Regions from separate parts of the Cupriavidus sp. BIC8F genome, predicted to be linked through region 1. Evidence: predicted binding sites of a transcription regulator. Region 1 holds the regulator's gene; each other region holds the start of a gene.
The links. Region 1 encodes sigma-54, which starts transcription at its own class of promoters, with help from an activator protein. Its sites were predicted from a motif close to TGGCANGNAANCTGCTTT; they were not measured.

Region 2: RS901_RS21025 (ethanolamine ammonia-lyase subunit EutB) is a predicted target of sigma-54. The motif match lies at 4,562-4,579, and genes of this name have one in related genera.
Region 3: RS901_RS32670 (phenol hydroxylase subunit) is a predicted target of sigma-54. The motif match lies at 4,801-4,818, and genes of this name have one in related genera.

Annotation. Positions count from the first base shown of each region.
Region 1 covers NZ_CP136094.1:1,745,215-1,752,071, forward strand. Annotated here, with positions in the region: gene rapZ (RNase adapter RapZ) at 1-82, opposite strand, end outside; gene RS901_RS08215 (PsiF family protein) at 200-592, opposite strand; gene hprK (HPr(Ser) kinase/phosphatase) at 760-1,731, opposite strand; gene ptsN (PTS IIA-like nitrogen regulatory protein PtsN) at 1,812-2,267, opposite strand; gene hpf (ribosome hibernation-promoting factor, HPF/YfiA family) at 2,723-3,073, opposite strand; gene RS901_RS08235 (RNA polymerase factor sigma-54) at 3,122-4,603, opposite strand; gene lptB (LPS export ABC transporter ATP-binding protein) at 4,739-5,539, opposite strand; gene lptA (lipopolysaccharide transport periplasmic protein LptA) at 5,597-6,247, opposite strand; gene lptC (LPS export ABC transporter periplasmic protein LptC) at 6,348-6,857, opposite strand, start outside.
Region 2 covers NZ_CP136095.1:176,278-183,134, forward strand. Annotated here, with positions in the region: gene RS901_RS21005 (MFS family transporter) at 1-533, shown strand, start outside; gene RS901_RS21010 (LysR family transcriptional regulator) at 626-1,576, shown strand; gene RS901_RS21015 (aminoacyl-tRNA deacylase) at 1,625-2,098, shown strand; gene eutC (ethanolamine ammonia-lyase subunit EutC) at 2,195-2,992, opposite strand; gene RS901_RS21025 (ethanolamine ammonia-lyase subunit EutB) at 3,003-4,385, opposite strand; gene RS901_RS21030 (hypothetical protein) at 4,589-5,626, shown strand; gene RS901_RS21035 (FadR/GntR family transcriptional regulator) at 5,672-6,343, opposite strand; gene RS901_RS21040 ((Fe-S)-binding protein) at 6,522-6,857, shown strand, end outside.
Region 3 covers NZ_CP136095.1:2,717,441-2,724,297, forward strand. Annotated here, with positions in the region: gene RS901_RS32640 (2Fe-2S iron-sulfur cluster binding domain-containing protein) at 1-117, opposite strand, end outside; gene RS901_RS32645 (phenol 2-monooxygenase domain-containing protein) at 129-1,196, opposite strand; gene RS901_RS32650 (phenol hydroxylase subunit P4) at 1,234-1,593, opposite strand; gene RS901_RS32655 (aromatic/alkene/methane monooxygenase hydroxylase/oxygenase subunit alpha) at 1,625-3,145, opposite strand; gene RS901_RS32660 (MmoB/DmpM family protein) at 3,181-3,462, opposite strand; gene RS901_RS32665 (aromatic/alkene monooxygenase hydroxylase subunit beta) at 3,495-4,490, opposite strand; gene RS901_RS32670 (phenol hydroxylase subunit) at 4,541-4,765, opposite strand; gene poxR (phenol degradation transcriptional regulator PoxR) at 5,362-6,857, opposite strand, start outside.

The sequences.
Region 1 (6,857 bases):
AGTAGTAGCCTGCGTCTTCGAGCACGTTCAGCGCGACGGACTTGCCGGAACCGGATATGCCGGTGATGAGGATGATGCGCATAGCAACTGAAGCATAGCATCACGTGATGAAGGCGTCATGACACCACGCGCAAAGCAAGCATGGCGAACCTCGCGGTTCGCCATGCTTTTGTCGTCAGGTTGCGGCGCTGGCTGCGGCTCAGGCTGCCTTGGACAGGCATTCCTTCATGTAGGCCTTGTATTCGTCGCCCTTCTTGCCCTTGCCCGACTTGCTGCAGGAGGCCATTTTCTCTTGCTGGGTCTTGGACGCGCCCTTGGACAGGCATTCCTTCATGAACGCCTTGCGTTCGTCGCCCTTCTTGCCGGCGGCTTCCGTATTGCAGGCCTTCATCTTGTCCTGCTGGGCGTTGGCTGCGGGCTTGTCCGGGGTAGCCGGGGTGGCGGGCGTGGCAGGCATGGCCGGCGTTGCCGGAGCCGTGGCCGCTGGCTTGGCTGGCGTGGCGGGGGTTGCCGGCGTGGCGGTGGTCTGTGCAAAAGCGCTGGCGGCGATCATCGGGGTGACCAGCGCGCACATCGCGATCAGTTTCTTCATGCTTGCTCTCCTGGCTGTGGAAAACTTCATGGCCGCGCGCCATTGCCGGCGTTGCAGCTTCCGTAACGGGCGCGATGCCCATTACAGCACAAAACGGAGCATGCCTGAAGAACGTTGACGTTCTGCGTCAACGCCGTTGTAAGCAAATGAAAACGCTGGCGCTCAGCTCAGAGCAGGCGGCCCTGGCCGCGCGAAACCGCATCGGCCTGCATCGCGGCGCGCTGCCGGTCCATGAAGTCGCGCAGCGTATCGATGCCGCGCAGGCGCAGGATGGTGTTGCGCACCGCGGCCTCGACCAGCACGGCCAGGTTGCGCCCGGCCGCCACCTGAATCTTGACCATGTGGATCGGCAGGCCCAGCACGTCCAGATATTGTGAATCGAGCGGCAGGCGCTCGAACTCGCCGTCGTTGCGGCGCACCAACTGCACCACCAGCTTGATCTTCATCTTCCGGCGCACCGCGGTCTCACCGAAGATGGTCTTGATGTCGAGCAGGCCCAGGCCGCGGACTTCAAGCAGGTTCTGCAGCAGCGGCGGGCAGCGGCCTTCGATGAAATCCGGCCCCAGGCGCACGAAGTCCACGGCATCATCGGCCACCAGCCCGTGGCCGCGCGAGATCAGTTCCAGGCCCAGTTCGCTCTTGCCCAGGCCCGATTCGCCCATGATCAGCACGCCCATGCCCAGGATGTCGAGGAATACCCCGTGCATGGTCACGCGCGGAGCGGAGATGCGCGACAGGTACAGGCGCAGGTGGTCGATCACCGCGGCCGACGACACCGGCGTGGTGAACAGCGGCGTGGACGAGCGCGTGCAGCGCAGTTCCAGGTCGGGCGGCGGCTCCATGCCGTCGGCGATCACCAGGAAGGGCGGCTCGAGCAGGATCAGCTCGCCCATCTGGCGCTTGCGGGTCTCGTCGTCCAGTCGCTGGTAATAAGTGATCTCGGGCTTGCCGAGCACCTGGATGCGGTTGGGGTGGATCAGGTTCAGGTGGCCCACCAGGTCGGCGGCGGAGGTGGCTTCGCGGGCGAACTCCACGTCGAAGGCGCGGTCCGCGCCTTCCAGGCCGGCCACCCACGAGAGTTTGATGTCGGCTGCGTTGTCGTCGAAGATGGACTGGGAAGTGACGCCGGTGAGTTCCATGCGGTATGACTGGTGGGGCGGTTTGCGAAGCGCCTGGCGCCTGCCCGGTCTGGTGCCGGCCCGCTTGGGGGATCAGGGGATCAGGGATGCCATGCAATCAGCAGCTGATGGACGGCATCGGGCGTGGGCAGCGTGGCCAGTCCTTCGCGCATGTCGCGGTCGGAAAGCAGTTGCGCGATTTCTGACAGGATTTCCAGGTGCTGCTGCGTAGCCTGTTCGGGCACCAGCAGGAAGATCAGCAGCGATACCGGCTTGCCATCCGGCGATTCGAACGGAATCGGCTCGGCCAGGCGCATGAAGGCGGCCAGCGGCTGCTTCAGGCCTTTGATGCGGCCGTGCGGGATCGCTACGCCGGCGCCCAGGCCGGTGGATCCCAGCGACTCGCGCGCGAACAGGTTGTCCGTCACGATGGCGCGCGCCACACCATGGTTGTTCTCGAAGAGGAGCCCGGCCTGCTCGAACACACGCTTCTTGCTGGTGACGCTGACGTCGAGGGTGATGTTGCCGGGTGGCAGCAATTTGGCCAAACGATTCATGGGCGATGCGCAGGATTTCAGTTAGCGGGCAGATCGTTCCGCCGGGCAGTGGGCTGGCTCCGGGCTGCCGTTGGCCTGGCCGGAGGCGTCCGGCCCATTATAGAGCAGCGACTACCCCCGTATTGTGCAGCGCAGCGGGGCAAGCCGGTGCAGAACGATACATGGTGATGCAATCATGCCTCCGGGCCGGGAGCCGGCGCACCGATGCGGGGCGCGGCCTGGATTCCCTCTCTTTGTATGGCGCAGCATACACCTTGGCGCAGCGCTTGCGAACACTCTTGCCCATTCGGGTGAAAAGCGTTGGCTCCGGCGCCACAGCCGGGCCGCACCGCCAGTGCTGGCGCGGCATCCCGGCGCCAGCCCGGAACGCAAGGGCGCAAAAAAGCCGCGCTTCGTTGCGCGGCTTGCCTGTTCAATCCTGATTCAGCAGCCCGCTGCGGGGCTGCCGGGCACGGTCATTGCTGCATTTGCGCTGCGGCCATCTGGTACTTGACCGCTTCGCGGTCGTGGCCTTGCACGCGATCCTTGTAGCGGATCACCTGACGGTCCAGCTTGTCGACGAGTGCGTCGATCGCTGCATATAGGTCTTCGTGATGCGCCTCGACAAAGATGTCCTTGCCCTTGAGATGTAGATTGATTTCCGCGTACTGACGCCGGTCCTTTTCCTTGTGGTTGTCGACAGAGAGCAGCACGCTAACGCCAATGACCTGATCGAAATGCCTGACGATTCGCTCCAGCTTCGTTTCCACGTACTCACGCAGAGGGGGCGTGATGTCCAGGTGGTGTCCACTGATCTTGAAGTTCATAGCGCTTCTCCTTCTGAAAGAGCCTCACCAGGCAGGCGGTGGGCTCGGCTACAAAGACTTGCGGAGATTGACTGCGGGGATCTTCAGGGCTTCGCGATACTTGGCAACAGTGCGGCGCGCAACAACAAAGCCTTGCTCACCCAGCAGTTCGGCAATGCGACTGTCGGAAAGGGGATTCCTCGGGTCTTCGGCTCCTATCAGTTGCTTGATCAAGGCGCGGATGGCCGTTGATGAAGCCGCGCCACCGGTTTCGGTGGACACGTGGCTGCCGAAGAAGTACTTCAGTTCGAAAGTACCCATCGGCGTTGCCATGTATTTATTGGTCGTCACCCGGGAGATGGTTGACTCGTGTAAACCCAGTGTATCGGCAATCTCCCGCAAAACCAAGGGGCGCATGGCGATTTCGCCGTGACTGAAAAAGTTCTTTTGACGCTCGACAATGGCCTGCGAGACACGCAGGATTGTGTCGAACCTTTGCTGGATGTTCTTGATCAGCCAGCGCGCCTCCTGCAGCTTCTGCTGCAGCCCGGCCGTGCCGGACTCACCCTTCGCGCCACGCAGGATTTGCGCATACATATCGTTGATGCGCAGCCTCGGCATCACATCCGGATTGAGCTGCGCGATCCAGCCGCCGCCGCTCTTGCGCACGAACACGTCCGGCACCACAAAGTCGGCCTCCGGGCGGCTGTACGCATGGCCGGGGTAGGGCGCCAGCGAGCGGATCAGTTCGTGAGCGGACTTCAGTGCCCCTTCATCGACCTGCAGCGCCTTCTTCAGCCGTGTGTAGTCGCGTACTGCGAGCAACTCCAGGTGGTTGGTGACGATGTCCAGCGCCAATTCGCGCTGCGGGTGCGTCAGGCGCCGCAACTGCAGGGCCAGGCACTCGGCGGCGTTGCGCGCACCCACGCCGGGCGGGTCGAAGCTCTGCAGCAGCGTGAGGATGGCGTGGACTTCGTCGATCTCGAATTCGAGTTCTTCCGGCAACTCCGTGCAGATCTCCTCAAGCGACGCGCTCAGGTAGCCATCGTCGTCGAGCGATTCGATCAGGAAGATGGCCAGGCCCTTGTCGCGCGCCGAGATCTTCAGCGGCGTGAGCTGCTCCATCAGGTACTCGCGCAGCGTGGGCTCGGCTTCGCGCAGCTGCATCGGCGTTTTTTCGTCCTCGTCGCCCTGGGGGCGGCGGGCAAAGTCGTCCAGGCTCCAGTCGCCGCTGCCATAGTCGTCGCCGTTGCCGCTGTCGCCATAGCTGTCGTCGTCACCCGCGCCGTCGGCGCGGGCCTCGCCATTGCCCTGGGGCTCTGCCGGGGCGGGCGCCGGTGCGCTCTGCAGGTTGACCGAGCCGTCCGCCGCCACGCGCAGCGGGCTTTCGATCCAGTCGTTCTCGCGCTCGAGCAGCGGGTTTTCCGTCAGCGCCTGTTCGACCTCTTGCTGCAGTTCCAGCGTGGAGAGCTGCAGCAGCCGGATCGACTGCTGCAGTTGCGGGGTCAGGGCCAGATGCTGGGAAAGACGGAGCTGTAGCGACGGTTTCATGCGACCTATTCTATGCGCATCTTTCCGTTGTTGGAACGGAAATTGCTATCGCTTTTGCGGTCCGATCGCCGCTGGCTGTGGGAGGGCCCACGCGCGCCCGCGAAGAGGCCTGCCGCTCGCGGGCAGGCCGCTAAATCACATGCGGAAGTTCTCGCCCAGGTAGACGCGCCGCACTGCGTCATTGGCGATGATTTCCTCGGGCTGGCCCGCGGCCAGCACCGTGCCTTCGCTGATGATGTAGGCATGGTCGCAGATGCCGAGCGTCTCGCGCACGTTGTGGTCGGTGATCAGCACGCCGATATTGCGTGCCTTGAGGAAGCTGACGATGCGCTGGATCTCGCCCACGGCGATCGGGTCCACACCGGCGAAGGGTTCGTCCAGCAGGATGAAGCGCGGCGACGACGCCAGCGCGCGCGCGATTTCCACGCGGCGGCGCTCGCCGCCCGACAGCGACAGCGCCGGGTTGTTGCGCAGGTGCGCGATCTGCAGGTCGTCGAGCAGCGAATCCAAACGGCGCTCGATCTCGGCCTTGGGCAGCGGCTTGCCGTTGTTCACCTGAAGCTCCAGCACCGCGCGGATGTTCTCTTCGACGTTGAGCTTGCGGAACACCGAGGCTTCCTGCGGCAGGTACGACAGCCCCATGCGCGCGCGCTCGTGGATCGGCAGGCCGCTGATGTGGTCGCCGTCGAGCACGATATCGCCTTCGTCCAGCGCCACCAGGCCCACGATCATGTAGAAGGACGTGGTCTTGCCCGCGCCGTTGGGCCCGAGCAGGCCGACCACCTCGCCGCTCTTCACGTCGAGCGAGACGTCCTTGACCACCGTGCGCGAGCCATAGCGCTTCTTCAGGTGGCGCACGACCAGCGTGCTGCCCCCGGGAAGGATGGAGGAGGCTTCGACGGAAGGCTTGTCGGCGATGGTTGCGGTATCGGTCATTGGCACAGTCTGGCGTTCAGGCGTCTCTGGCGCGGGCAGGCAAGCCGGCGCCAGGCGTCAGGGTTTGTTGGCAGGCGCAGGCGCCGGCTTCAGGTCCAGCGGCGAGCCGCCGTTGCCCGTGGCACCGGCCTTCTGGTCCTGGCGCGGCGACAGCACCGCGCGCACGCGGCCGGACGAATTGGCGGCCGCGGCGTCGCCACTGCCGCCGCCGGCGGCCGTGTAGAACTCCTTGCGGCTGTCGTAGGTCAGCACCGCGCCGCGGATTTCGTCGACCTGCTTGGCGCCCTGCAGGCGCGCCATGCGGGCATTGCCGATCAGCTTGGAGTACTCCTGCTTGCCGTCGTACTCGATGCGGTCGCCCCAGCCGTCGATGTATTCGTCGACGCCTTCACGCTTCTGCCGGATGTAGGCCTGCTTGCCCGGCTTGGCGGTGGCCACCGCGAACTGGTAGCCCTCGGGGTCGGTGCGCAGTTCGGCGGCGTCGGACTTCAGGATCATGGTGCCCTTGGTCAGCACCACGTTGCCGGTCAGCGTATAGATCTGCTTGACGTCGTCGTAGCTGGCGTTGTCCGCCTCCAGCACCATCGGCTTGTCGCGGTCCGCGCGCTCGGCCAGGGCGGGCTGGGCCAGCAGGCCGATGGCCATGGCCAGGGCGAGCAGGGCCGGGGCGGTGCGTCGACGGGACGATGTCGTCAGGGAAGCAGTCATGTTGGCAGGGGTTGCTTGAGGGCGTCTGGGTACGTTGGTGCGGGTTGGTGCGGACCGGCTGCGCATGCCGGCACTGCGTGCGCGGCCCCCGGGCCGGGGCTCAGGACCCCGGCGCGCGGCCCGGGGTCGGCCCGGTGATGATGGTGCCGCGTACATTGCCGAGCAATTGTACTTCGCGCGTGACGTTGTTGAAGATCAGGCCGTTGGCGGTCATCACCGACGGGCCGCGCGTCAGCTTGACCGGCTTGTCGGTCTTGACGATGTCGTCATTGACCCGCAGCTGGAAATAACTGGATGCGGCGGTCAGCTGCGGGTCCTTGGACACGTCCGCGCCCTGCTGGCGCATGACGAAGCCGTTGCCGTACAGGTCGATCACCGAGCCCTCGGCGTTCATGCGGCCCATATCGGCGCGGGCGGTGACCGGCGGGCGGTCCGGCTCGTACGCGCGCATGGCGGGCCGGGTCACCTCGTAGGTCTGGTCGTCCTCGAAATGGACCATGCGATCGCCGGTGAAGCGGATCTTGGTGCTGCCGTCCGGCGCCAGCTCGGTGGCCGAGAAGCGGTCCATGAAGTAATCAGGCTCATGCTTCTTGGTGTTTTGCGCGGCCAG
Region 2 (6,857 bases), on a different contig from region 1:
TCTTCTACACCTTCACCACGTATATGCAGAAGTACCTGGTCAACACCGCCGGCATGTCAATCAAGACCGCCAGCTATGTGATGACGGGATGCCTGTTCCTGTACATGTGCATGCAGCCGGTGTTCGGCGCGCTGTCCGACCGCATCGGCCGGCGCACCAACATGCTGCTGTTCGGCGCGCTCGGTGCGCTCTGCACGGTGCCGGTCCTGACGGCGCTGGGCACGGTCAGCAGCCCTGAACTCGCCTTCGTGCTGATTGCCGTGGCGCTGGCCATCGTCAGCTTCTACACCTCGATCAGCGGCATCGTGAAGGCCGAGATGTTCCCGCCCGAGGTGCGCGCGCTCGGCGTGGGCCTGGCCTATGCCATCGCCAACGCGATCTTCGGCGGCTCGGCCGAATACGTGGCGCTGGGCATGAAGACGCTCGGTCACGAGACCGCGTTCTACTGGTACGTGACGGCGATGATGGTGATTGCCTTCTTCGTCAGCCTGCGCCTGCCGCGCCAGGCCAAGTACCTGCATCACGAGCATTGATGCGCACCCCGCGGTGCAATGCTGCGGGACGCCGCCACGAGCATGGCAATATACGGGGGCGGCAATCGCCCCCGTCTTTCATTGATCACCCCATGGACCTGAACGCCCTGCGCCTGTTCGTCGACATCGTCGATGCGGGCAACCTGAGCGCGGCCGCGCGCAAGCTCAAGATGACGCGCGCCAATGTGAGCTACCGGCTCAAGGCGCTCGAAGAAGAGCTGGGCGTGCAGCTGCTGCGCCGGACCACGCGCCATGTCGAGCCGACCCCGGTCGGCGCCGGCCTGTACGAGCACGGCCGCAACATCCTGGGCGAAGTGGCGGCCGCCAATGCGCTGATCAGCAATATGGGCAAGAGCTTGCAGGGCCATGTGCGGCTCTCGGTGCCCACAGGGCTGGGGCATACGCTGCTGTCGCCGCTGCTGGTGCTGTTCAAGCAGCGCTATCCCGACATCACGCTTGACGTCATGTTCGACAACCGCGTGCATAACCTGGTGTCCGAGGACGTGGACGTGGCGCTGCGCATTATCTCCACCCCGCCCGATTCGGTGGTCGCCACGGAGATCGGCGAAGTCGACTGGATCGTGTGCGCGTCGCCGGGGTATCTCGCCGCGCATCCCGCGCCGAAGGCACTCACCGGGCTGCAAGGACATGCGATGGTCTGCGCCTCGCCGGTGGGCCAGAAGCTCAAGGCATCGGGCACGCGACTGGATGGCGATGAAGGCCATGACGCGAAAGAATCCCGCGAACAGGTGGTGCTCGAACCGACGCTGACCTCGGAAAACTTTGCCTTCCTGAAGGAATCGGTGCTGGCAGGCCTGGGGATCGGCATTCTCCCGATCTATGCAATCGGCGCCGAACTGGAAAGCGGCGCACTGGTGCCGCTGCTGTGCGACTACCGCATCAGCGTGTTCGGCAGCAAGCTCTACATGCTGACCATGCCCAACCGCTACCAGACGCTGGCCACGCGCTACCTGCTGAACTTCCTGAAGACCGAGCTGCAGGCAGTGTGGCCGCGCCTTCAGCAGCGGCGCCACGGACTATAGTAGGAGCACAAGGATAATCGTCGGCGCATCCGCACCTGAGGAGCTACCATGGCCCTGGCTAGCACGCTTGCAAGCTGCCTGAGCAGCAAGAACACCCAGTACGACATCATCCGCCACCCCTACACCCTCAGCAGCATGGCCACTGCCGAGGCCGCGCATGTTCCCGGGGACCGGCTGGCCAAGACGCTGTTGCTGGAGGATGACCGCGGCTATGTCGCCGCCGTGATTCCTTCAAGCCATCATCTGCACATGGCCGCCATCTGCGAACAGACCGGGCGCAACCTGGTGCTGGCGCATGAGGACGAGATCCGCGAGATCTTCAAGGATTGCGACCTCGGCGCGATCCCGCCGGTGGCAATGGCCTACGGCATGCAGACCTATGTGGACGACAGCCTGATGGCGCAGCCCGACGTGTATTTCGAAGGCGGCGACCACCAGGAACTGGTGCACATGAGCGGCGAGCAGTTCTCGCAGCTGATGTCGGACGCTGGGCACGGGCAGTTTTCGCGCCGCATGATGTAAGCGGCGCTTTTTATTGGCCACTGAACGGCCACCACGCGGGTTGCGAGCCCGCGCGGTGGCCGTTTTGCATGCTGGCGGGCGGGTGATGCAGACGCTTCAGCCTTCAGGCAACGCCGGCACGCTGTCGTCCTTCAGGTCCACGCCCGAGCGGCCCAATGCCGCCGCGCCGCGCAGCAGGAAGGCCAGCCGGTCGGCGGCCTGCGCATACGGCAGGCCTTCGGGGCGCACGTTGGAGATGCAGTTGCGCTCGGCATCGGTGCGGCCCGTGCGCGGCGCATGGGTCAGGTAGATGCCAAGGCTGTCGGGCGAGCTCAGCCCCGGCCGTTCGCCGATCAGCATCACCACCTGGCGCGCGCCAAGCAGCTCGCCGATCTCGTCGCCGAGCGCCACGCGCGACTGCTCGGCCACCACCACCGGGCCGATGCGCCATGTCGGCGGCAAGCGCGCGCGGGTGGCATCGAGCAACGGCAGCGCGTGCGTCAGCGTGGCCAGCGCGGACAGGCCGTCGGCAACCACGAACACCACATCGGGCGCCGCGCCCGGCCGTGCCGCGGCCAGCCGCGCGCGGCTGGCATCGTCCAGGCGCCGGCCCAGGTCGGGGCGCCGCAGGTAGTGCGCGCGGTCCGGCGCCGCGCTGTGCACGGCGAGGTTCTGTACCCCCGCCGCATCCAGCGCCGCGGTGACCGCGCCCACGTCCAGCGGCAGGTGCACCGCATCGCGCGCCTGCGCATGGGCCAGCCCGAAGGCCAGCACCGCATCGGTGGTCTGGCTGTGGCCGGTACGGCCCAGCGCCACGCGCGCGCGCGTGAACTGGCGCAGGCGTTGCCAGGGGTCGGCATCGGCTTGCGGAACGGCGTATGCAGGATCGGCGGGAGGCGGGCGTCTGGCCGTCATCGGCTGCACCTTACAGGCTGTGGGCCATCTGCAGCAGCGGCTGGCGCTCGGCGGGCTCGAGCAGCCTGCCGCTGGCATCGGCAATGCCCATGCGCTGCAGCCAGGCCTCGAACTCCGGCGCGGGGCGCAGCCCCAGCACCTCGCGCAGGTACAGCGCATCGTGGAACGAGGTGCTCTGGTAGTTCAGCATGATGTCGTCGGCGCCGGGCACGCCCATGATGAAATTGATGCCGGCCACGCCGAACAGCGTCAGCAGCGTGTCCATGTCGTCCTGGTCGGCCTCGGCATGGTTGGTGTAGCAGACGTCGCAGCCCATCGGCACGCCCATCAGCTTGCCGCAGAAGTGGTCTTCCAGCCCGGCGCGGATGATCTGCTTGCCGTCGTACAGGTATTCGGGACCGATAAAGCCCACCACCGTATTGACCAGCAGCGGCGAGAACGCGCGCGCCACCGCGTAGGCGCGCGCCTCCATGGTCTGCTGGTCGACGCCATGGTGCGCATTGGCCGACAGCGCGCTGCCCTGCCCGGTCTCGAAGTACATCAGGTTGTCGCCAACGGTGCCGCGCGCCAGCGCCTGCGCGGCGTCGTGCGCCTCGGCCAGCAGCGACAGGCTGATGCCGAAGGCCGCGTTGGCGCGCTCGCTGCCGGCCACCGACTGGAACACCAGGTCCACCGGCGCGCCCTGCCCGATCGCGCGCAGCGTGTTGGTGACATGGGTCAGCACGCAGGATTGCGTGGGAATGTCGAAGCGGCGGCGCAGCTCATCGATCATGCGCAGCAGCGAGACGATGGCGCCCAGGTTGTCCGAGGCCGGGTTGACGCCGATGGTGGCATCGCCGCAGCCATAGAGCAGCCCGTCGATGATCGACGCGGCAATGCCCTTGGGATCGTCGGTCGGGTGGTTGGGCTGCAGCCGCACCGAGAGCCGGCCCGGCAGCCCCACCGTGCTGCGAAAGCGCGTGACCACCTGGCACTTGCGCGCCACCGCCACCAGGTCCTGGTTGCGCATCAGCTTGCTGACCGCGGCGGCCATCTCCGGGGTGATGCCCGGCGCCACCCGCGCCAGCGTGGCGCTGTCGGTTTCATGCAGCAGCAGCCAGTTGCGCAGGTCGCCCACGGTGCTGGCGCCAATGGCGGCAAAGGCCGCGCCATCGTGCCGGTCCAGGATCAGGCGCGTGACCTCGTCGTCCTCATACGGCACCAGCGCCTCGGTCAGGAACTGCTTGAGCGGCACCTCCGCCAGCGCCAGCCGTGCGGCCATCCGCTCCTGCTCGCTGGCCGCGGCAACGCCCGCCAGCGCGTCGCCGGAGCGCGCCGGGCTGGCCCGGGCCAGCAGCGTGCGCAGGTCGGCAAAGGCGTGGCGGTGGGTGCCGATGGTGTGGGTGTAGGCCATACGTTCCGTTCCTGGGCTTTGGGGAAAACGATGACGGCGGGGCGCCAGGCGCCTTGCCGGGCACGATTCCCCCTAATATAGACAGCCTTTGCGTGTGCCGTGATGCCAACATCGCGTCAGCGCACACGGCCTGACTCAGGAACAACATCTGGATCAGCGAGAATTCAGAATAAATTTGAGCAAATTGCATGCCGGAGACCCCGATGAAAGACCCCGACCCGACCACCACCCCGCGCCTGCTGCCGGCCGCGTGGTACAGCGTCGGCACCGTCGCCTACCTGCTGACCGCCCTGGCGCTCTGGACCGTGCTCCACGCCAACCTGGTGGCGGCATTGCTGTCCGGGCTGCTGCTGTATTCGCTGGTGGACGTGCTGGCGCCGCGCCTGAAGCGCCTGCACCAGCGCCACGACGCCCTGGCCGTGGCCATCCTGTCGGCGCTGATCCTGCTGGCGCTGACGCTGGCGGGCTGGCTGCTGGTGCGCTTTGTCAGTGGCGAGGGCAATACCCTGGACGGGCTGCTCAACCATGTGGCGGACATCATCGACCGCTCGCGCGAGCAGATGCCGCCGTGGCTCAGCGATGCGCTGCCCAAGGGCGTGGACGAGCTGGCCAACACGCTGATCGAGACGCTGCGCGAGCATGCCGCGATGGCGCAGAAGCTGGGTGCCGAGGTGCTGCGCACGCTGGTGCATATCCTGATCGGGCTGGTGATCGGCGCGATGGTGGCGCTGTACCGCGCGGTGGCGCGGCCCAACCGCCGGCCACTGGCCGCGGCGCTGGTGGCGCGTGCACGCACGCTGCAGCAGGCGTTCTCGCAGTTCATCTTCGCGCAGATCCAGATCTCCACCATCAACACCGTGCTGACGGCGATCTACCTGCTGCTGGTGCTGCCGCTCTTTGGCGTGCACCTGCCGCTGACCAAGACGCTGCTGGTGATCACCTTCGTGGCCGGGCTGCTGCCGGTGCTGGGCAACCTGATTTCCAACACCGCCATCGTGGTGGCCTCGCTGTCGGTGTCGCTGCCGATCGCGGTGGCGTCGCTGGTGTTCCTGGTGGTGATCCACAAGCTGGAGTACTTCCTGAACGCGCGCATCATCGGTGCGCGCATCCAGGCCGCGGCGTGGGAACTGCTGACGGTGATGCTGCTGATGGAAACGCTGTTCGGCATCCCGGGCGTGATCGCCGGGCCGATCTTCTATGCCTACCTGAAGCGGGAGCTGGCCGGCGCCGGGCTGGTCTGAGTGCCGCAGCCGGCTCGCCGCAGCGGTGGTAGGACCAATGCCGGTTCAGGCGCCGTCCTGCTCCACCCGGCTGCGCACGAAGTCGATATGGGTCTGCATGGCGGTGCGCGCCTCTTCCGGGCGGCGCGCGCAAATCGCATCGCACAGCGTGCGGTGCTGCAGCAACAGCAGGTCTGAGGCGCCGTCGTCCTGTTCGCGCAGGCCGGTGCCGTTGATGGTGATGTGCTCGCGCAGCATGCCGATCACGCTGGTATGCAGGTGCAGGAACATGGTGTTGTGCGAGGCCTGGGCGATGGCGTCATGCAGCTGCGCGTCGGCATCGGCCTCTGCCTGCTTGTCGTCGGCGGCGCGCGCGCGTTCCAGCTCGGCCATCAGGGCGCGGATCCGCTTGACGTCAGCGGCATCCGCGCGCAGCGCCGCAAAATACGCGGTCGCGCCCTCCAGCACGCGGCGGAACTCCAGGATGTCGTCGCGCAGCGCGGGGTGGTCGGCCACCAGCTGGCCCCAGGGCGAGGCAATGCCGGCGCGCAGCTGGTCGGTGGCGTAGACCCCGGCACCGCGCCGGCTCTGCAGGAGGCCGCGCGCGGCCAGCCGCTGGATCGCCTCGCGCACGGTGTTGCGCGCCACCTCGTACTGCCCGGCCAGCACCCGCTCGGCCGGCAGCCGCGTGCCGGGCGGCCAGGTGCCGTCGAGCAGCGCGGTCTCGATCCGGCGCATGACCGACTCCACGCGTCCGCGGGTGCGCCCGTGCCTTGCTGCCGCTGCCGTCATACCGTGTGTCCTCGCTCCTGAGCTTGCGCGTCGCCGTGCAGATTGGTCCAACCAATTTGTACCGCCGCGCGGAAGCGGGAATTATGCGCCGAAACGTGCGACCCCAGCACGTCCGGAGCGAGACATGAAGGATCGTCAGTACCCCACCGGCCCTGCCCCCGCGCAGGCCTACCTGTTTGCCACCTGCCTGGTCGACATGTTCGTGCCGCAGGCCGGCCTCGACGCCGTACGGCTGCTTGAACGCGAAGGGCTCACCGTGCACTTCCCGCGCGGCCAGAGTTGCTGCGGCCAGCCCGCCTACAGCAGCGGCAACCCCGACGCGGCCCGTTCGGTGGCGCGCGCCCAACTCGACCTGTTCAGCCAGCCCTGGCCGGTGATCGTGCCATCAGGCTCGTGCGCGGGCATGATGCGCCACCACTGGCCGCAGCTCTTTGCCGACGATCCGGTGGCCGGCCCCAAG
Region 3 (6,857 bases), on a different contig from region 1:
GCCGCGGCAGCCGGCGGGGATGCCGCGCTGGCCCAGCACCTCCATGGCCCGCAGCAGGTTCTGCTCCGGCGCGCAGGGGTAGCGCAGCCCGCTGCCGGCGATCTCGACGGTATGCATGGCCGGCCTCCTCAGATCTTGAACAGCGGACTGCGCGCGCTGTTCTGCGCATCGGCCGCGGACAGGAACTTCTCGGTGTGGATATCCGCCTCGAACAGCCGGCCCTGCATCAGCGTGCGGATGCAGGCCTCGATCATCGGCGGCGGCCCGCACAGGTACGCCTTGTGGCCGCGGAAGTCGGCATTGCCGTCCTGCGCGTAGAGCTGCTGCAGCACGTCGTGCACGTAGCCGCGCGCGCCGCTCCAGCCGCTGTCGGCGGGTTCGTCCGACAGCGCGGGCACGTAGCGGAAGTTGGGGTGGGCCTGCGCCAGCGCCTGGAACTCGGCGTCGTAGTACAGCTCGCCGCGGTTGCGCGCGCCCTGCACCAGCGTGATCGGCAGGGTTTCGCCGGCGGCCAGCAGGTCCAGGATCATCGCGCGCGGGCTGGACAGGCCGGAGCCGCCCGCCAGGAACAGCATCGGCACCTGCGCCGACTTGCGCACGAAGAAGCGGCCATAGGGCGCGGAGAACGACAGTTCGTCGCCGACCGCCAGCTGGTCGTGCAGGTAGCCGGTGGCCTGCCCGTCCGGCACGCGCCGCACGTGCAGCTCGACCAGGTCGTCGCCCGGCGCGTTGGCCAGCGAGAACGCGCGCGGCTGGGCGCAGCCCGGCACGGTCAGGTTGACGTACTGACCGGCCTGGAATGCCGTGCGTCCGCCATCCTTCACACGCAGCCAGATGCCCAGGATGGTGGGCGTCAGGGCGCGCGTCTCGACAACTTCGGCGCGATAGTCGGCCAGCGGCAGGCCCAGCGCATCGGCGTCTTCCTCGATGTCGGCCTCGATCACCAGGTCCGACTGCGCGGTCGCGCAGCAGGCCAGGCACTGGCCGTTGTCGCGCTCGAAATCCATCAGCGCGAAGCTGGAGGCCTCGCCCTGCTCGACCTCGCCGTCCACCACCTGCACCTTGCAGGTGGCGCATAGGCCGTGGCAACAGGCATGAGGCAGCCACACGCCGTTGCGCAGGCAGGCGTCCAGCACGGTCTGCCCGGGAGCGATGGGGATGGTCTGCCCGATCGGTTCAATGGTCAGCGAATACATCTTGGTCTCCTTCCGGTGGTGCGTTCGACCATGCGCCTCAGCTGCGGCTGCCGCCGATGCCGTCCAGCCCCGGCGTGCGGAAGCGGATCACGTCCTTGTGGCCCAGGCCGTTCTCTTCCAGCGAGCGGTCCAGTTCCGGCTGCCAGGGCTGGCCGCCGCGCAGCCACTGCACCTGGCCCCAATCGATGCGGGCAAAGTCGGGGTGGTAGCCGTAGACGCCGGGCAGCACCTTGTCCACCACGTCGCGCAGCGGCATCGACGGCGGGAACGGGAAGCAATGCGGGGCGCAGAACAGCAGGTGGCCGTCCCAGCCGATATAGAGCAGGCGGTTGCCGTGGAACACGGCCTCGCGGTCGGCCGCCTCGAAGGCGTAGTCGCCGATGGATACGACGGGCATGGTTGTCTCCTTGTCTTTTGATGGGGCCGCCTTAAGCGGCGTCGGCGGCAGGCCCGATGCCCTTCCACTCGTTCCAGTTACGCTGGTCCTGCGAGCCCTCGAAGTCCAGGTTGTCAGCGCCCGGGTTCAGCCGGTACCACTTGAGCACGTCCTCCAGCGTGGCGCCGCCGCAGTTGCCCTGGTAGATCTGGTGCACCGGCAGCCAGGCCTGCGCGTACTTGGCGGGCTCGTCGTCGAAGATGTCTTTGCAGCCGTCCGAGCAGAAATGGAACTTCATGCCGTGATAGCTGCTTTCGCGGTAGCAGGTCTGGGTCGGGTCGTCCGGCTCCGAGAACACCATCGGGATCTGGCAGGTCTGGCACAGCATCGGCAGCGTGGCGTTGTAGAAGCGGTCGCCGGCCTGCTGGCGCTCCTGCCAGTGGTCCAGGCGCGGCTTGTAGTAGCGCTCAAAGGTCTGCGGGTACTTCTCGGCCAGCCAAGCCATCTCGTCGGCCTTGGGCACCCAGGTATGGAAGCCGGCCGCCCCCGCGTAGTTGTAGAAGGTGGCCCAGGCCTCGTGCGTGATGCGGTCCTTGGTCTTGGTGGCCACTTCGTGGTACTTGGGCATGCGCAGGCCGTAGCGCTCCAGGTCCTTGAACAGCGCCCCGCCCGCCTGCTCGAAGTACATCTCCCAGGCCTCGGCCCACGACATCACGCGCTTGGGCAGCATGTAGTCCATCATCATGCCGACCAGCGTGAGCAGGCGGAAGCCGCGCCAGAACCACTTGTCCAGCCACTTCTGCAGGATCGGGATATTGCCGGGGTCCTGCTCGCACAGGAACTTGACCACTTCCAGGCCCAGCGTCATGTGGCGCGACTCGTCGGACTGTGCGGAGAAGCCGAAGGTCACCGTGGCCATGTCGCCGTTGTAGGCGGCGCCCGACATGAACGGCATGAACAGCAGGTTGGTCAGCACATACTCGAACGAGAACGAGATCGCGGTGATGAACTCGAACGGCCCCGCGCTCATCGCGTCCTCGAAGTAGGACTTGGGCACCGACAGGTACCAGACCCGGTCGTGCATATGGCGCCATTCGCCAAAGCCGTGGAAATACTTGTTGTAGACCGACAGCGTGTGCAGCTGGGTCTGGGCGTGGCGCAGTTCGTCGACCGACTGCATCTGCGCCGCCACGCGCGCGCCGGCGCCGCGGAAATGCCGGCCCAGGTGCGCGTAGCCGCGGTGGGCGGCGTATTCCAGCGGCGTCACGCCGGTCAGGAACAGCCGCAGCGCGTTCAGGTAGCGCGGATCGGATACGTTCAGGTGGCCGTTGTTCTGCACGAACGAGTCGATGATCGCGTACAGCTTGCGCTCCTTCTCCGACTGGTATTTCCAGTAGGCATCCATGGTCATGCGGAACGGGTCTTCCCATTTGTCCCAGTCGTGGATGCGGATGCCCTCGTACTTGTCGAACGGGAAGACCTTGTCCATCGGCTCGTAGGTCGTTTCCCAGGCCAGGTCCCGCGTCATCGAGGCGTACTTCTCGCGCAGGTTGAGCTTCTTGCGTGCGTCCATGATGTCTCCGTGATGTTCTCTATGCCGCCGCGGTGTCAGGCGTTCCAGCGCAGCGTGAAGGCGTCTTCGTCTTCGTCGATGTTTCCGCACAGCGAGATCAGGTTCAGGTGGATCTCCTGCAGGTCCCAGCCGCGGCCGAGCTTGCCGGCCACCAGTTCGCGCACGATGGTCAGGTGGCCGGGGGCGTCGATCTTGACCATGGCGGGAAACTGCGACACCACCGCATGCGGGTTGGCCTCGGTGATGGCGTCGATGATGGGTCGGGTGTCGTCGTTGTTCTGCAGCGCGATGTAGACGTTGGCAGCGGTGGCTGACATGGCGTGTCTCCGTGGGGTTCGTTGTGGGCGGATCAGGCAGCCAGGCCGAGCTTGCCCAGGCGGACTTCGAACTGCTCGCGGCACAGCGCCACCATCTGCGCGCCGTCCTCGCCGGTGAGCGCATCGGCCACCGGCACCAGCGCCTGCGCCACCTCCGCGCAGGCGGCGCGCGCCCAGCCAGACAGCAGCACGCGGTTGGCGTCGGACTCGGCCGCGGCGCCCTGGATCACGGCATCGACCCAGCGTGCGTGTTCGTCGCGCCAGTCGTTCATGAATTCGGTCAGCACCGCCAGCCCGGTGCCGCAGGCGCGCGCGATCACCGCGTCGGCATGCTGGTAGACCAGCGGGTAGAGCAGCCCGTCGAGCACCAGGTTCTGGGCGACGAAGGTCTCGAACCAGTCCTCGGTGACAAAGGTGTGCTCGACAAAGCGGCGCAGCGGCTGCCACGCGGCGCTCTCCAGCCAGGCCACCCTGGCCCGCTCCAGCGCCACGCCAGTATTGCCGTCCAGCAGCATGCCGATGCGCGACAGGTATTGGGCGATACCCAGGCGATCCATCGCGCAATAGGTGCAGGCCTGCGTGATGGCCGTGCCCCAGCCATAGTCGGCGCAGTAGAAGTTATTCATGTTGGCGCCCCACTCCACATGGCGCAGCGGCAGCAGGCCGGTGGCCAGACGTTCCTGCCATTCGGCTGGCAGCGCCTGCAGCAGCCCGCGCTTCTCGACAAAGGCAAAGCTCTTCTCCGTTGCATCCTGCTGGCGCCCGCGCGCGGTAACGTAGGCGCCGTAGTAGAACTGGCGCGGGTCCTTCAGCGCGTACCAGTCCTGCATCACGATCGCCGTGCGGCGCTTGTCATACAGCTCGAAGCCGGGATCCCAGGTGGGGCGGTAGTGGAAGTTCACCTCCGACTGCACGTCGTAGGTCGCCTCCTGGTAGCGCGACGCCGGCTTGTCGCCGAAGCGGCGCGCGACATGGCCGTAGGTCTGGCGCAGCGGCTGAATCTGCTGGGTCTTGATATCGACTTGCATCGCTTGGTCTCCTGTATCCCTTCTCTCTTTGTGATGCGGTGGCTGCGGCCTCAGTCGTCGGCTTGCGGCTGCGACGCGGCTTCCAGCGGGGGCAGGAAGCGCACGCGGTTGACGCAGCAGAAGGCTTCGAACATCGGCTCCGGCATGATCAGTTCGACGTTGAGCTCGGGGTCGGCCACGCTGAAGGCGAACTGCACAAACCCTTCGGGGGTGCGGCCCTCGACCCGCACATAGCGCGGCGTGGCTTCGAACAGGGGAACCGACGGCGTGTTCATGGCGCGCTCCTTTGCGTTGGCTGGACGCAGGCCTTACTGCGAAGACCGTGCCAGCGAGCGCGAAGCGTTGTGGGACAAGGGTTGCGGGGAATTGGCGGTGGCCAGCGTGCGCGTTAACCCGGAAGGGTCCGCCCGAAACCTGTCGATGAATTGATGAAGCTGTCCGCAAGCCTTGATCAAATGATCAAAAGCCGCGCCGGGCGGGCGTTAGCGGGGAGCGAGCCGATGCGGATGGGATTGCCCTGCGGCGCAGCAGCGTGCGTGGGCAACATAGGAGAGAAGACTTAATCTGACAGGGAAAAATGGCTGACGCGGTGCAGCATCGGGCAACTTCGGGCCGATGCGCGGCCCGGAGGGGCTGCATCAAATGATCAAGTGGGGACGAAGCGAGGATTCGAGGCGCGTGGCAGACGAGATCGATGGTTGATGGCCATCGGCGCGCTCCCTCTCCCGCTTGCGGGAGAGGGTTGGGGAGAGGGCCGGCTTGTCCACGAAGTGAGGGCCTGCGGTATGCCACCGCCTGCCCTCACCCCCTGCCCCTCTCCCGCAAGCGGGGGAGGGAGCAAACCCTCAGCACTTGAGGCGAGGCAACGGCCTCAGTTACCGTTGCCGTGGCCGTTACCCCCGCGCGTGCCGCGGATCTTCCACCGATACGCCAGCTGCGGCCGCGTAATGCCCAGCAACCGCGCCGCCTGACTCATATTGCCGTCGGCCCGCTGCATCGCCGCCTCCATCAGCACGGTCTCGACGTCGCCCAGCGCCAGCTGCTGCTCTGACATCTGGTCCAGGAGCGCATGGACCGCGGCTTCGCGCAGGTCTGGCAAGGTGCCGCCCGCCCCCAGCCGCGGCGCGGTATCCACCACCGGTGCCACGGTGCCCGGCAGGAACAGGTGGTCGGCGGTGATCTGGCCGCCCTGGCTGGCCAGGATCACGCCGCGCTCGATCACATTCTCCAGTTCGCGCACATTGCCGGGCCAGTCATAGTGGCGCAGCTCGGCCAGCGCGCGGTCGGTGATGCCGACGATGCGCTTGCCGTGGCGCGCGCCGTAGCGGGCCACGAAGCGCTCGGCCAGCGGCCGGATGTCGTCCAGGCGCTCGCGCAGCGGCGGGATCGTGACCGGGTAGACATTTAGGCGGTAGTACAGGTCCTTGCGGAAAGTGCCCCGCTTCACGGCTTCGGCCAGGTCGACATTGGTGGCGGCCACCAGCCGCACGTCCACCTTGCGCGTGCCGGTGCCGCCTACGCGCTCGACCTCGCCTTCCTGCAGCACGCGCAGCAGCTTGGACTGGGCCGAGGCTGAGAGTTCGCCCAGCTCGTCCAGGAACAGGGTGCCGCCGTGCGCACGCTCGAAGCGCCCGGGGCGCGACTGGCTGGCGCCGGTGAAGGCGCCCTTTTCCACGCCGAACAGCTCGGACTCGATCAGCTCATCGGGAATCGCCGCGCAGTTCACGGCAATGAAGGGCTTGTCGGCGCGCCCGCTCACGCTGTGCAGCGCCTGCGCGAAACGCTCCTTGCCCACGCCGGTCTCGCCCAGCAGCAGCACGGTCACGTTGCTGGCCGCGGCGCGCTGCAGCAGGCTCCAGGCGGCGCGAAAGCCTGGCGAGGTGCCGACCAGGTCGGCCGGCGTGGCCGGGGTGCCCTGCAGCGCGCGCAGGTGCTCGACCTCGCTCTGCAGGGCGATGATGGTCTCGATCACGGGATCGGGCTGGTACAGCGCCAGCGCCTGTGCGCCGTCTTCCCAGGCCTCCACCGGCTTGCCGATGATGCGGCAGTGCGGGTGCCCGCAGGCGATGCACTCCACCTCGCGGTACAGGATGGTGCGCCCCATCAACGCCGAGGTATAGCCAGTGGCGTAGCCGATCTGCATCCAGCAGGCTGGCTCGTCGACGATGCCGAACAGCTGGCGGTGGACGTCGCCCTCGAAGGAGTCTTCCCACAGGAATTCGCCATCATAGATGCCGGCGGCGATGTCGATGTCGACCTTGACCGGCGTGACCCGCACCACCCCCTCGATGGTATGCAGGCAGGGCCCGATCTCCAGCTGGCCGAAGTCGCTGTGGCCGGCGCGCAGCTTGCGCGCGACCTCCGCAT